DNA from 2 places in the Paenibacillus apis genome. Region 2 is predicted to be linked to the other one. Evidence: a T-box and tRNA genes for the amino acid it is inferred to sense, from the RefSeq annotation. Region 2 holds a T-box; the other holds one or more tRNA genes.
What was found. The T-box of region 2 lies ahead of metG (methionine--tRNA ligase). A T-box ahead of a tRNA ligase gene usually reads a tRNA of that ligase, here a tRNA-Met.
Positions count from the first base shown of each region.

Region 1: it has a tRNA-Met gene. The T-box ahead of metG (methionine--tRNA ligase) is inferred to sense a tRNA for this amino acid. The anticodon was not compared.

Region 1 covers NZ_BORS01000001.1:448,507-456,543, reverse strand. Annotated here, with positions in the region: gene KI362_RS01970 (YmaF family protein) at 1-217, opposite strand, end outside; gene KI362_RS01965 (DUF2935 domain-containing protein) at 238-1,056, opposite strand; tRNA gene KI362_RS01960 (tRNA-Ile) at 1,696-1,769, opposite strand; tRNA gene KI362_RS01955 (tRNA-Met) at 1,788-1,861, opposite strand; gene KI362_RS01950 (hypothetical protein) at 1,918-2,082, opposite strand; gene KI362_RS01945 (ABC transporter substrate-binding protein) at 2,197-3,699, opposite strand; gene KI362_RS01940 (ABC transporter ATP-binding protein) at 3,689-4,585, opposite strand; gene KI362_RS01935 (ABC transporter permease) at 4,589-7,495, opposite strand; gene KI362_RS01930 (efflux RND transporter periplasmic adaptor subunit) at 7,495-8,037, opposite strand, start outside.
Region 2 covers NZ_BORS01000017.1:23,546-31,582, forward strand. Annotated here, with positions in the region: gene KI362_RS20660 (GNAT family N-acetyltransferase) at 1-230, opposite strand, end outside; gene KI362_RS20665 (hypothetical protein) at 407-802, opposite strand; gene KI362_RS20670 (helix-turn-helix domain-containing protein) at 941-1,288, shown strand; gene KI362_RS20675 (MerR family transcriptional regulator) at 1,394-1,810, opposite strand; gene KI362_RS20680 (NAD(P)-dependent alcohol dehydrogenase) at 1,995-3,035, shown strand; T-box leader at 3,091-3,355, shown strand; gene metG (methionine--tRNA ligase) at 3,398-5,032, shown strand; gene KI362_RS20690 (AraC family transcriptional regulator) at 5,163-6,044, shown strand; gene KI362_RS20695 (DUF4190 domain-containing protein) at 6,144-6,503, opposite strand; gene KI362_RS20700 (hypothetical protein) at 6,725-7,855, shown strand.

The DNA.
Region 1 (8,037 bases), on a different contig from region 2:
CATGATATTTATGGACGTGTGGAACACCACTTGGAGCCGGTTCAGTTACACCCACGTAATGATGGAAATGTCCAACATCAAAGGATGTATCTCCTTCAAAGGGATGAACATGAACGTTAACGGGCCTTCCATCCCAAGATGTAAGAAAAAGTTGATGTGAATGTCCCGAATCGGAGTCATTGGAATGAACAACAATTCCCGTTACTTGTATTTCCATCACATAATACCTCCCCTACATTAAAACAAGATTTCTTTCTTGTTTACCTTCATACCACACAATGACCGATCGAACATGTCAAGAATAAACAAGAATCGTTCGGCTTCACGAAAAACATGATCCGCTAATAAAGGGTGAATGATACTTTTGACTCGACACTCCTCAATTAAGTCGCGCGCAGTCTTCTTAAAATCTCGCAATGATTTGACTGAAATGCGGTTTTCATCAACAAATTGACTTAGTAATGGATGGGTTTGCGATTGTGGACGCATGGAACTTAAGTCAATGGCTTGAAACATCAACGTATCAAAATCTTGGCTAAACTCCCTTGCTTGTTCCACTAATTTTCGCTCGGATGGATCAAGCAGATGACCTATAAATTTTGCATGGTCAGCCATGATTTTTAGGAAAAAGACATTTTCATCGATAATCGCATCAGGTAATGGTTCAAGTCTCCCGCTATTGAGTTCCTCTAACCGATTTCTAAAGTAATTTGCTTCTCGGCTAACATGATCTACAAGCAAAGGGAAATTTGTTCCCCCAGGAAGTTGGCACCTTAGTATAAGCCCAAGTACCTTCCTCTTAAATGCCCAAATGTGTGAAGCGGCACTGTGAACTTCTGAATTAAACTGTCTAATTGTTTGGGGATCAGTATCTGCTTGATATGAATGTGATCTTCTTTCAATATCCTCAAAGATTGCATAAAATTGATTAGCCTCATTAATTAACTGCGTGTCTTCACACCTAAATCCAAGTCGAAGAAATAAGGAATGTTCTTTCATAATGCGTGACCAAAAACGTATTTCGTCTAATGATCTGACTACAAAAGGATCCGACAAACCATATCCCACTCCTTTAGGTAAACTTAAAGACAACCATTATATTTACTTGATAGCAGAGTATATGGGCATGACATGTTTAAATATGCTATTGGAAAATCAATTAGGGTTAAAAAAAGCCTCTCCTGCTTTTTTTGCAATCTGAGGCAGGAGAATTATCAGGCGTAATCATTGTTGTCCTATAATTATACGTTCCCTGTCCAGACCCGCCGATTCAAATTACAGAACGATAGCCATAGCTTCCTCTAGTGCTGTGCTGCCTTGGCGTAGGCTCGGGAGTGTATGAAATTTCATCCAATGCCAAAACTTTTCATTTGACATAGATTCTACTTTTTGAAACGCCCGCCGGCGTTCTTGCTCAGTCATGTGGTTTAACCTTCTTAAATCTGATATGATATAGTAAAATACTTCCATATGCGAGGTGGCTTTATGAAATTTGGAAGATTAAAAATCGGAAAGATTCGCTGACGCTATCACTTGGTTGTCTGAAGCTTTGTTTTATCTTCCAAGACTCATCATCAAGCTTTTCACCTAAAAATAAGACCATACAGTTGGCAAGAGGGCCGGAAATGGCCCTCCTGAGTTCGTTCATCCGGCACAAAGCAAAAACCCCTTGCATAGCAAGGGGTTTCGCACTTATGGGCCCTACAGGACTCGAACCTGTGACCGATCGGTTATGAGCCGAGTGCTCTAACCAACTGAGCTAAGGGCCCCCGATTCGGGGTAAAGAATTGCGGGGGCAGGATTTGAACCTGCGGCCTTCGGGTTATGAGCCCGACGAGCTACCGAGCTGCTCCACCCCGCGTCGTAAATAGCGACATTTATTAATATACACGACCTTGACGCTCGGCGTCAAGGTCCTTAAGGAATAAATCTGACTCCGTACTTTCCTCTTCTGGAACGAAAAATTTCAATGACCCGCATTTCGTCAAAGCCGTAAATCCAGCCGTCATGCTCAAGCCGCTTGGCAAGACAGCCAGCCTGAAACTTCGTTCTGTATAACTTATTGAAATATACCCACCGCAAGTTTGAGTCACCTCCCGTGCAAGAATCAGAATAGGCTTTGGAACTTACCTATAGATTACCCAAATAAACAAAAAAAAGCCGCCAAATTTCATTCGGCGACTTCGTTCATATTAGTTAAATTCCCGTATTCCCGGTATCCTCCGGAATAAACGGCGTTCCATCTTCCTGGAACAATGTTTTTGGATTAAGCTTGATCTCCTGAAGCATGGAATTGCCTTTCTCGGACCAGGCCTTCAGAGCTTCAGCCGGCGTCTTCTTGTTCTCAAGCACTTCCTGGAAGTAATTACGGCCCATACTGTTTATACTATACAAACCCTGCTTCTCCATCATCAGACTTTCCAGCTTCGAGTCGGTCGGCGGTACCGGCTTCAACAGGTAGAACGCCTGAACATTGTAATCGAGACCTTGTTTGGGCTGGATATAGGATTTGCGAGATACCATCTCATAGGTGTTGCTGCGGGATTTCAGCTTGGCGAACTCTTCGCCATTGATGAACTTGATGAATTCCCATGCGGAATCAGCATTTGGTGCGCTGCTGTTGATGGAGAAGGTGTTATTCAGCCAAATATTCCCGCCCATATCCGGTTTCTCCGGATGCACAGGCACGGTAACTACATCCCAATCGACCGCCGTGAAATTTTTAATCTTCGAGGCATTGTTATTAGCATCTGCAACTTCATTGATGTAGTAGCTCTCTGCCACCGTCATAGCTACCTTACCGGACAGGAACAAATCACTGCTGATCGCTGTCCATGGCTCGGAGTAGTCGATATTGTTGTTGTTAGGGATAACTTCATCCTTCGCCAGCTTGCTGACCGTCTCCCAGACCTTTGTCCATTGCGGTGTATCCACGGTCATAGTCTCAGCTTTATCATCGAACGTTTTTAACTGCAGCGTATTTAAATAGTTATTTTGCATATCCCAGTAAGGATCATTTCCTTTGTAACGGTTAAATGCAAATCCGTATACACGGTCATTCCCTTCGCCTTTTGCTACTAATCGCGCTTTATCAAAAATTTCGTCCCAGGTCATTTTATCTGTAGGAGGTGTGACCCCTGCATCCGTGAACAGCTTCTTATTATAGAAGAGCGCTGAAGAAGAGAAGGAAGGAGTGAGGGCATATAAATTCCCGTCTCCTAAATCCTTGATCCCCTCGATTACCGACGGAACATAATCCGTTGTATCAAATTTATCTTCCTGTATAAGCGGATCCAACTGCTTCAAAAGATTCTCGGCAATCAACTGCTTCAACGTAGATGTATCGGCAACGACCACATCAACCGGATTGCTGCCTGTCATAATTTTCTTCATGCTCTCCAGGTAATCAGGCTGCACATATGGCTCTGACCCGTCATTGTAGCGGTATTGGTTCTGATCAATCGCAGGAACAATTTCAATCGTAATATTGGAGTTCGCATATTCAAAAATATCCGTGTATTGCTGGCGGAAATAGGAGTCATCCGTACTGCCGTAGAGGACCCCGATTCTCAGCACCTTCTCTTCTTGTTGTTGTGCGGATTTGCCGCCCGTACATCCAGCTAGCAAACCCATCACTACCATAGAGCTAAGCAATACAGAACCGATTTTTTTCAGCTTGCCGAATCCCTTATGACTCATTCGTATTCTCCCCCTCTAAAGTTTTTGGTGCTGTAATAATGATCTTATCCCCTTCAAATTCCATGCTTGCGCGTCCGCCAATCCCAATGGCTTCAAGATATTCCTTCGGAACCTGCAGACGGCCGACGCGATCGACCACGACAAAAGCCTCGTGCACCTCTTGCAGCGCACCTGCTCCCGAATCGATGGAGGCCAGATCCAGATTCGGATTCCGCTTGACGAACTCGGTGCTTGTAAGTCCGTCTCGGATGGCTACCACACGGTCCACTTTGCCGGCCAGAGCCAGATCATGAGTAACAATGACGATAGTGATCCCAAGCTCGCGGTTAACCTGCCGGAAAATATTCATAATCTGGTCAGAGGTCGCTGTATCGACCGAGCCTGTCGGTTCATCCGCAAGCAGCATTTTCGGACGATTGGAGAGCGAGATCGCAATAGCTACCCGCTGCTGCTCCCCCCCGGACAGCTGATGCAGCTTATTGTGCATTCTGTCCTTCAGTCCGACCCATTCGAGCAGTTGCTTGGCATAGGCACGGTCCAGCTTCCCTGTCAGCAGCATCGGCATCTCCACATTCTCCAGGGCTGACAGATAAGGAAGCAGGTTGCGGGCATTATTCTGCCAGACAAATCCGACCGTATTGCGTTTATATTCCACCAACTGATCATCTCGGATCTTGAGCAGATCCCAGCCTCCGACATTAACCTGGCCGGCAGACGGGCGGTCAAGTCCGCCCAGAATGTTGAGCAGAGTTGACTTGCCGCTGCCGCTGTTGCCGATAATCGCCATCATCTCACCCTGCTGGACATTCAGGTTCAACCCCTGCAAGGCCACTACCTCGAGATCTTCTGTTTTAAAAATTTTAACTAGTCCTTCGCAATGGATCATACCTTACCGCTCCTCTCCCATCTTCACGGCCTGATGCACGCGCAGTCTGCGGATTTGCCAGAACAGGAGCCCTGCTCCCATCAGCAGCATCACGAACACGACGACATATAATTTCAACGTATCGGAAGAGTTGAAGATAATTCGGAACGGCGGCACCTGTGTAGTTACATTGTCCGCTGTCTGCAGGAACGGCAAGTATAGCTTGCCGGCAACCTTGCCGATGACAATCCCTAGTATAATCGATAGTCCTGCTGTGAGCAGCTGCTCTGTAAGCAGCATGAACGTCAACTGTCTGCGGGATAAGCCCATCGCCCGCAAAATACCGAATTGTACGACCCGGCCAGACAGATTGAAGAACCAATATAATACGTATCCGATCAGTGATACGATAACAGATACCATAAAGCCCAAACTTAGAATCCCGAATACCCCGCCCCTGGTCGGGTGCTTGCTCTGGGTCGCTAGCTCACTGCGAACATCCTTCACAGAATAGAGGTCTACGCCCTCCTCGGCCAGCTTCGTAACCAGCGGACCCACCTTGGCATCGGGCTCCATCTTCAGCCATACCTCGTAAGGGGTGAGCGGGGACTGATCGTAAATATAGTCAAGATTGGCAATAACAAACGGCTGTTCATCCGGATACTGACTTGGCCAATAAGGCAGAATGCCGTAAACTGCGAATTCGAGCGTAGCCTCTCCCAGCGATACCGTAAACACATCGCCTGGCTTGAGCTGATATTTCTCAGCCAATCTGGAAGGCACCAGCGCTGCGCTCTCATGCATTCCCAGCAAGTTCAGATATTGATAAGGGTGAGCCGGGAACAAGTCATTGCGGAACCAAGCCACTTCGGCAAATTGATCGTTGTCTATCCCCATCAAATTCCCTTGCCCGGCTGATTTCCCGGATATAATGATGTTCGCCTTTGTCTGCAATACTCTTGCAGCGTGCTCCACTCCTTCAAGCTTGCGGAACACTTCAAACGGAGGCTCCGAGTAGATCAGCTTCGCCGGCTGCTGTCCCTGTCCGCCGCCTTGGCCTCCACCACCTTGGCCGCCACCGCCGCCGCTTCCGCCTCCATTACCACCGTTGCCGCCTCCATTACCTCCGCCGTTATTTCCACCCTTCGGAGGGTTCTTCGACAGCTCGGGAGTAGCCTCCCATACCGTCTGCATCACAACGTCGGCACCGTACTTGTACAGTGTCCGCTCGGTGGAGTTCAAGTCGATCGTTCTTGCAGCCGAGGCGTTATAAACACCTAGCCCTAGCGTCAGAACGAGCAAAATCATGAGCGGATAGTATGAAGATGAAGAACGTGATAATTGCGTCAAGCTTAAATAGTAAGGGACCGGAAGCCACTTCTTGCCGATCCAGCCGATCAGCTTCAGAATCCACGGGAACACACGCAGGAAGAAGAGTCCGATAGAGAAAATTGCCAACGCGGGTACGAAGAATAGAAATGGCTGTACCTGCAGCTGATCTGTCGTCATACCCGTCTGGAAGGTCAGCATTTGCCGTTCATAGAACAAATAATAACCGTAACCCGCCAGGCCCATCAGCACAATATCGATGAACCAGCGCTGCCATCCCGGTCTGCGATCAGATCTCGCCTGCTTCTGCTTGGCATTCACGATCGAAGCTCTTGCATAGGATACCGCCGGAAGCACCGTCGCCAGAATCGCAATAATAACTGCGGCAGCCCCTAGCAAGAGAGCGTCGGCATTAAACCCGACCGGAATCGATTTGCGGTTGACAAAGGCCAGAAACCCGTCCGCCGAGCCGATGCTTTTGGACATAAACCATCCGAGAAGCGGTCCGGCAATTAAGGCAACGGCTCCGAGAAGCAGCCCCTCCAGCAAATATATGAATATAATCTGCTTTGTGGAAGCACCCCGGCTGCGCAAAACGGCAATATCGCTTTGCTGCTTATCCAGAGACTGGCGGGCATTCATCACGATAAAATAGAAGACCATGGCAATCATCGGCGCCGCCAGTGTAAACAACATGGTTTGCATTTGCAGGCTTTGCCTGCGGAAATCATCCAACAAGCTGCCGAAGGAGAGATCGACCTTGGTGTCCTTCAGCTTCTGGTATAGCTCGACATTCAGTCTCTCCAATGTGCTGGACAGCGGAGAGAGCTGCCCCGTCTTGATCTCGCGAAGATCAAAGGCGTAGTACCAGCTTGAATTATGAAGCGGAATGCCAAGCTCATTGAGCAGCTTCCCGTTAAAGGCCTGCTCGCTGACATAGAATGTATTCATCATGCCTTCGTAGCCCTGGTACCAATAAGGATCGCTCTCATTTTCCGGAACGAAGGTGCCTACGATTTTTACTTTCAAAGTAACATCGACACCGCTGTATACCGGGTATTCCATCACATCGCCGACGTGAAGATCCTGACGGTACATCGCCTCTTCAAGCATCAACGCCTCAAGCACGTCTCCGCCTGCTGCTTCTGAGAACAACTGTCCTCCCGTTATCGAGATCCGGTCTCCCAAGCCGCTCATCGAGACGATGCCCATCGTACGAGTACGGCTGGCATCCACCTTGGTCGGATCCTCCGGATATACCTCAGTACCACGGATTGACCGGGAGTTAACATATGCTTCATACGGGAACCCAACCTGCTCAGGCACCTCCGAAGCTATGTATTGACTGACGGCTTCCAGTCCGGACAGGTCCGTCTTGGTTCCGCCAGGAGCCTGATAGCTCATAATAAGCGAGCCGGCAGGGAGCCCTTCGCTCTCCGCCTGAAGCGTGCTGGAGACCACCCTTTTCAGCGACCCGTCCGAATACATCGGTATACTCACCGTAAACGAAACAGCTACGATCAATCCCAATAGCGTACTGAGCGTCAGCCATTTCGTATTCCACATTTTTCGAAATAATAGCCGAAGCAAAGGAACTCCCATTAGCGACCCACAACTTTCTGTCCCGGCTCAAGCCCTTTAATGATTTCGACATCCGTCGAGGTCTGCATGCCAACCTCCACATCCGCCTCCCGTTTCGAGCCGTCAGGCTCTGCCACCTGGACGTAGGTTCTTGATCCGATGGAGCGAAGCGCAGAGATCGGAATCAGCGTTGCATTCTCCTTCCGTTCGGTCACAATGGATACGCTAAGCTGCCGCCCGCGCTCCACATCAGCAGGCCACTTATCCAGCTCCACAATCAGATACTTATCTGCCGTATCCTTCTCGGGCCCCATGCCCCCCTGATTTCCATTATTGTTCGAGTCGCTGGTCGTGACAGGCATCGCCTTGACCTTACCCTGGAACACCCCGGCAGCATTAATGTCCACCTGCGCATTCATCCCGACTGCCAGCTTGGTCAAATCCTCCTTGGCAAAAGAAGCCGCTACAACCAGTGAAGACGTATCGGAGATAATGCCCAGCGATTCATATGCCTTTATCGTTCCGCCCTTCTGAGCGGTCATGGAGACAATCGTGCCTGAAAA
Region 2 (8,037 bases):
CATGTAATCACTGTTTTTGTTTTAAGAAGTCTACCATTTATATTGTTGAGCCAATTTGATATATGCGGTTCTTTGTTGAACAGGTTAACTCCTCCGCCTAAGAACTGCTGCACCTGAGGATCGTGAATAATTCCTAAATAGGTGTCTATATCATCGCTGCAGAATGAACGTAATGTTAATCTATCGGTTTTAAGGAGCGGGATTGTTACAAAATAATCGTTAAATTCCATATTCATTCCCCTTTTAAAATTCAACATATTACATTGCCTTACTTGCCTCATGTGTCATTTCATCAATCTAAATGCTAGAGATATAATGATTAGATCGCAATCGTAAACTTCACACGAGTGAATTAGAATCATTTTGGAGGGCACGTCTTACTCTCATGAATTTTTAAAGAGGATTACTACTTAAGCTTCGGAAGTATTAATTTTGAACTGACCATAGTTAAAGTATCTGCAGTTTTTTGAATAAGCTTATCCGTATTCTTTTGATCTATAGTAACGCCATCTTCGGAATAACATAGAAGATCAATTCTATTTACTAGATCAGCAATTTCAGGGTCAATATTGGGGGCTTTATGCATCAGTAAAAGGAAATCATCAAAGATAGTATCTTGGCTAGATGAATTGGACCTAATTTCATAAATATATAAAGCACGCGCTATGGACGTTAATGCCAAGTTGCAGAGTATAAGGGATGTTTTGAACTGATGGTTGTTTCTCATAAAATAAGCTAACTGCATATGATAATGAGCTAACTCTCGATAATTCTTTATTTTGTAGCAAAAATCATTTTCCATCAATTCACGTCCTTTGAGAGCAATAAGACCACACACAAAATAATACATATAAATATTAAATTAGTAAATGATATTTATATATCGGTGTTTACTGTTGGAAATCTTGTCTACACTTTTGACTTAGAGAGGGTGTATGACGTGAAGGATAAAGAAGTATTGAAGCTCGTAGGTGCTCGTATTCGATTGTTGCGGAAAGAACGGGGCCTGTCCCAAGAAGCTTTGGGGGAAAAGGGCGGGTTTCACTTTTCATATATTGGCCAGGTGGAGAGAGGGGAAAAGAACATCTCTTTGCTCAATTTAGCCCAAATCGCTGAAGCACTTGAGGTCAATTTGATCCAGCTCTTCTCTTATGTTGATGAGAAAATTGAAGTTACTTCAACAGATAACAGTATTCAAGAGATCGTTGGAATGCTTCGAGAAACTACTGATGAGAGGATAAGACTGGCTAAAAACGTATTGAAGGAAATATTGAACGCGAATACTTAGGGATTGAGAATATAATAGCTAAACAGAATAGGAACGGAGTCGGCTAAATACAGCTGTCTCCGTTTTTATTTACACAGAACCGCAGCTCGAAGACCGGGTACCGTATCATTCTGGTTCAGAGTCATCTTTAAAACTTTTCTTGTGAATACTTTCCGTCCCTGCATTCAAAGCAGTCTTGTAATATGAGCATTTATGCTGGATCAGCTCCATGGTTTTCTTCAGTTCTTCCATTTGTGCCTCTACCGTTGCTTTTCGTTCCATGAACATGTCATATCTTTGCTGTAACGTGGAATCCCCCTCTGAGCACCAATCAATGAAGTTCTTAATCTCCTTAATGGGCATCCCGGTTGATTTTAGACATTCAACAATTTTTAAAGCTTCGATATCGGATTCCTTAAATATTCTCGTTCCGCTGGGAGCGCGTTCTACAAAAGGCATCAGCCCCTCTTTGTCATAGTAACGCAAGGTATATGCTGTCAGATTCAATGCTTGGGCGACTTCGCTGATCGAATAGGCTTTCATCATATGTCTTCCTTTCACTTCGATATAAACCTCGAGCTAACTCTAAGTGCAAGGAAAGTGTATCACGGTGTTTGCCGGATATCAAAGTCAATATAATTTCCATTTGACCTAGAGTTAACTCTAAGGGATATGATGCTGAATAGGCCTATTTCTTTAGAAAAATTTATTAGGAGGTATTATTTTTATGATAACTGCAAAAGCAAGAGCTGTAGATGGTCCGGACAAATCGTTTCGAGCTGCTGAGATTAAAAGACGTGATCTTGATTCCCATGATGTTCTGATTGAAATTAAATACGCGGGCATATGCCATTCCGACATTCATACTGCTCATGGAGAATGGGGTCCGGTTAACTACCCGCTCGTGCCTGGACACGAGATTGCCGGGGTTGTTACGGCTGTAGGCCCTAATGTATCAAAGTACAAGGTGAATGACCGGGTAGGCGTAGGATGTATGGTTGGTTCCTGTGGCGAGTGTGAGAACTGCCGTAATGGAGAAGAACAATATTGTCTCAAAGGAAATATACCAACCTATGCGGGTGTGGATCAATACGGCGAGCCTACACAAGGGGGCTATTCTACTCACATTGTCGTAGAGGAAGATTTCGTACTGCGGATTCCGGATCATATTGAGCTTGACGTGGCAGCACCGTTGCTTTGCGCTGGCATTACGACCTATTCTCCGCTAAAGCATTGGGGAGCAGGTCCAGGTAAAAAGGTAGCTGTAGTAGGTATGGGCGGTCTCGGACATATGGCGGTAAAAATTGCACATGCTATGGGAGCAGAAGTTACCGTCCTGTCACAAACCTTGAATAAAAAGGAGGATGGCTTGCGATTTGGTGCGGATCACTATTATGCAACAAATGATCCGGAGACATTTAACAAGCTTGCCGGCCACTTCGACTTAATCATAAACACAGTAAGTGCCAACATTGATATTAATGCTTATTTCTCACTGCTAACTCTTGATGGTACCCTGGTTATCGTGGGTGCACCCGGAGAGCCTTTATCGGTCCAGGTGTTTGCTCTTAGCAGTCGGAGACGTTCATTCGCAGCTTCCATGATAGGGGGCATCCGCCAGACGCAGGAAATGTTAGATTTCTGCGCCCAACACGACATTGTTCCTGAAATTGAAGTGATCTCGGCAGATCAAATTGATGAGGCCTATGAACGAGTGTTGTCCTCTGATGTGAAATATAGATTCGTCATTGACATTAGTACCATGTGAGCTACCTTGACTTTAGAAACGACATTCATTATAATTTCCAGTAACTTGAATATGCTCAAAAGCTAAGAAGAGAAAGAGTACCTTGGTGATATCTTTTTTACAGAGAGCTCCGGTAGCTGAAAAGGAGTAAAGAATAGCTAAGGGAATATGGTCTCAGAGCTGCGCATCGAAACCTCATGTGGTTGTAGGCTGCGCCGGAACCCGCACCCGTTACTGTGCTAGGGTATACACGTGAACAGCGTCGTACCTGAAGAGGTGAATGCCGTGAGGCATTTGATGAAATTGGGTGGTACCACGTGAGCACAACTCTCGTCCCTTTGGGATGAGGGTTTTTTTGTGTGCATAAATGAGGAGGGAATCTCATGGCAAAGGTATTTATTGGCGGGGCATGGCCGTATGCTAACGGTTCATTGCATCTGGGACGATTGGCAAGTTTATTACCGGGGGATGTAGTGGCACGTTATTTTCGTGCAAAGGGAGATGAAGTTTTATATGTGTCGGGCAGTGACTGTCATGGAACCCCTGTAGCGGTTCAAGCGATTCAGGAGGGAGTCTCGCCAAGTGATATCGCGGATCGATATCATCGGGAATTTGTTGAGTGCTTTGATCGTATGGGCTTTACTTATGATTTGTACACGCGTACCGATCAGGAATTTCATCATCGTGTAGTCCAGGATTTGTTTTTGAAGCTTCTGGAAAATGGTCATCTATATAAAAAGACCGTTCTACAGACGTATTGTGAGACCGATCAAAGGTTCTTACCGGATCGATACGTTGAAGGGAATTGCCCTGTTTGCGGTCATCGTGCCCGAGGGGATCAATGTGATTTTTGTTCAACAATGCTTGATCCGGCGGACTTGTCAGAAAAAACATGCAAAATTTGTGGAGATCCTCCTATCGATCGGCCAACGGAGCACTTTTACCTTGCACTGTCTCGATTCCAGACTGCACTGACTGAATACGCAGAAAAGGCCCAAGGATGGAAAGAAAATGCGGTCCATTTGACGCGGAGATACTTGGATGAGGGGCTTCAGGATCGGGCGGCGACTAGAGATTTAACGTGGGGCATTGACGTCCCGGTTGAAGGATTCAACGAAAAGAAAGTCTACGTCTGGGTTGAAGCTGTCAGCGGCTACCTGTCCGCAAGCAAACAATGGGCAAGTCAGACAGGCAGCAGCTGGGAATCCTTTTGGCTGGACGAAGAGAAGGATCTAACCGCTTACTATGTTCATGGCAAGGACAACATCCCTTTTCACACCCTGATTTGGCCTGCTCTGCTCTTGGGAGTAGGAGGGCTGCATTTACCGGATCGAATCCTCTCATGTGAGTACATGACACTAGAAGGGAAAAAGTTCTCAACAAGTCGTAACTGGGCAGTCTGGGTGCCTGACATTCTGAAGAGGTATCAACCGGATTCCATACGCTACTTCCTGATTGCAAATGGGCCGGAGAAGCGGGATACTGATTTTTCATGGAGGGAATTCATTCACAGTCACAATGGGGAGCTGCTTGGTGCGTTCGGAAATTTTGTCAATCGAACGTTGGCCTTTATCGACAAATCCTTTGGAGGACGTATTCCTTCAGGAGAACTTAGTGAGGAATGGATAAGGGCAACTGAAGATTTGTATCGAGATGCCGGGGTCCTAATTGAAGATGGTCGTCTAAAAGAAGCCATTGAGCTGATCTTCACCTACGTTCGTCAAGCAAACAAATATTTTGATGAACAAAAGCCTTGGGTGCAAATCAAGGAAAACCGAGAGGCATGCGGACGCACACTATATTCATGTGTTCAACTGATAGCTAATCTCGCCAATTTGCTTGAGCCCTTCATTCCCTTCTCTTGTGAGAAAATAAGAACCTTCCTTACGCTTGAAAAACCGAGCTGGCAATTGATCTTTGTTCCGGCAGACTTACAGGTTCAAAAGTTAGAGCTTTTGCTCGAGCGCCTTGACGTAAGTCGGATTGAAGAAGAGCTAAGTATACTGGAGAAGCAATAATTACCGTTACAGACAATGTACTGAGCCGTATTCTAAATAAGGCAAGCTTCTCAGACAAAACAAAGCATCCGCGGACAGGAATCTATTTGGAGCTTCTTCTAAACTGAAAACAGAAAGGAGTTGGAAGCGAGTGGAGGCACTTCGATTACTTCGGCAGGCGATTGATTACATGGAAGAGAATTTGCAAGCGGACATCAAAATCGAGGACGCGGCTAGAGCTGCGATGTCATCTAAATATCATTTTCAGCGAATGTTTCATGTATTGACGGGCTTTACGGTGACCGAATATATCCGCAATCGTCGACTTACGTTAGCGGCGGAAGAATTGGCAGGCACGGACGGCAAAGTCATCGATATTGCCCTGAAGTATGGTTACGAAAGCCCGGAGGCATTCGCCAAAGCCTTTCAACGGATTCATGGCGTAACGCCGCTTGCGGCGAAGAAAAAGAACGTGAAGCTCAAGGCGTTTCCTCGGATCTCCTTTCAAATTCAGATTAAAGGAGAGACTGAAATGAACTATCGTATCGTTGAAGAACAGGCATTTAAGGTCATTGGCAAAGAAGTCATTATTAAGAAAGACGCATTTACAGAGATACCGGCCTTCGTGGAGGAAATTTGGAAGAACGGCACGACTGCACGGATTAATGAGTCGGCAGGCAGAGAAAGCGACGCCTTGCTGAACGGCTATCACTACGATTTTAGAGAAGATGGAACCAGACGTTATCTCTTTGGGGCCGTTCTGCCGGACGGAAATGCGGTCCCCCCTGAATTTAAGGTGTTGGCTATTCCTGTCCAGACTTATGCCGTATTTGATAGCCGTGAGAAAGCGCCTGAGAATGAAGAATTGGGCCTTGAAGTTCTAAATGTCTGGAAACGTATTTACTCGGAGTGGTTTCCGTCGGCGAGCTTCGAGCAGGTTGAAGGACCGTGTTTAGAGAAGTATAGCTGGACGGACGAAAGCCAAACGGATTCGATTTGCGAAGTTTGGATCCCAGTTAGAAGAAAGGCGTAATTCGAATTACTGGCTGCCATCTTGGCGGCCTTTTCCTATAATGAATGCAAAATTGAATATTTGGCATAAAGGCGCCCATCGGGCGCCTTTGGATGGTGTCTACGCATTATTCATTGCACTCATAAAGCCAATCACAAACGAGATAACAAAAGCAAATACATTGAGAGCCGTCGCGACGATTCCGCATACCAATCCTGCAATGGCCATACCGCGTCCTCGCACCTGTACTCGCTTGATTTCTTTAAACGCTAAAGACGATAACACAATCGCAACGATACCGCTGAAGAAGCCAATGGTTCCAAGGAATATGATTGCTCCTCCTAACGGCAAAGTAATTAAGGATACGATACCTAGTATTAAAGAGGTAATTGCTTTGCCGCTCGTCTTCGCCTGTGCCGGAACGTAAGATTGATTTGGCGGAGAAAATCCGTATTGCGGGTCTTTGTAATTGTTATCCAAGGAATACCCTCCTAATTAATGAGTCATTATTTCCATTATACTTCGCGTAGTAAATTACTGTAAGGCTATCCCGTAAATTAAAATTTTTTCCCCGAACCTTATACAACGCCCTCTAACTCACAAGCAGTTTGTATGTAAAAGATCATGGAAATTAATTACAAGCTATTTATAAAATACTTAATAATAAGACAGAAACTAAACGTGAAAGGTGATTTCTTTCTATGAATGACAACCGGCGAATCTATTTGGCCAAGGTGAAAATGTTAATTGTTAACTTTTTACTGCTTGCACTGATTGTTGTACTTGCGGCTTGCGGCAGCTCTTCCGTGAGTAAGACAGCAAATAAGTCTGGACAACCGATCAAGGACACAACTGTGATGACACAGGCATCCAGCCATATCTATCTGTACGGTGAAATACATGCCGAGGCCAAGATTATGGATAAAGAATTTGAATTGTGGTCTGATTATTATCAGAATGAAGGCATGAGACATTTGTTCGTCGAGCATCCCTATTATACTGCCGAGTATTTAAATCTATGGATGCAAGCGGACAATGATGATATTTTGGAGGCCATCTATAAGGACTGGGAGGGGACAGCTGCTCACACTCCACATACCAAGACATTCTTCAAAAAAATAAAAAAGGAGTGTCCAGAGACTATTTTTCACGGCACAGATGTCGGACATCAATATGATAGTACTGGAATTCGCTTCTTATCTTACCTTGAAGCAAACGATCTGACTGAATCGGAGCAATATACTCTAACTGCTGAAGCGATCCAGCAAGGTCGTTTGTATTACAGCAAAGAGGACGATGTATATCGGGAAAATAAGATGACTGAAAACTTCATCCGTGAATTTGAAAAGTTGGACGGCGAGAGCATCATGGGTATTTACGGCGTAGCACATACCGGGCTTGATGGAATGGATTATCATACCCAATCCGTTCCTAGCATGGCTAATCAACTTCAAGAGCATTATGGAGACAACCTTTCTTCTGAGGACTTGAGCTGGGTTTTTAGAGATATTGAGCCCCTAAGAGTCGATTACATTACCTTGCGGGGGAAGAAATACGAGGCAGCTTATTTTGGAAAACAGGATTTGACCGGGTTCAAGGATTATGCTTATCGAGAATTTTGGCGACTAGAGGGCGCTTACGAGGATCTCAAGGACCTGACATTGACGGAAAATGTTCTCCCTTATAATAACTATCCGATGTTGATTGAAACAGGACAGGCTTTTGAGATCAGGTACACTAAAGTAGACGATACAATAGAAATCGAACACCATCTGTCTACCGGGAAGGTTTGGGAAGGCATGGATTCAACTCAACAAATTATAGTAGAGTGACTCCGGGATTTAGAAGCAGATTTGCGTGAGCCATGCGGCAATCTCTATAGTAGATAGTAGAAGGAACGACATACGAATGGAGTGGTAGGGGAAAATGGAGAACGAACGCGTGCTTCAGCAGGATTTAAATGAAAAACGAGAGTTTCAGCGGTTGTTTCAAATGTATCTGTTGTTTGAGGATA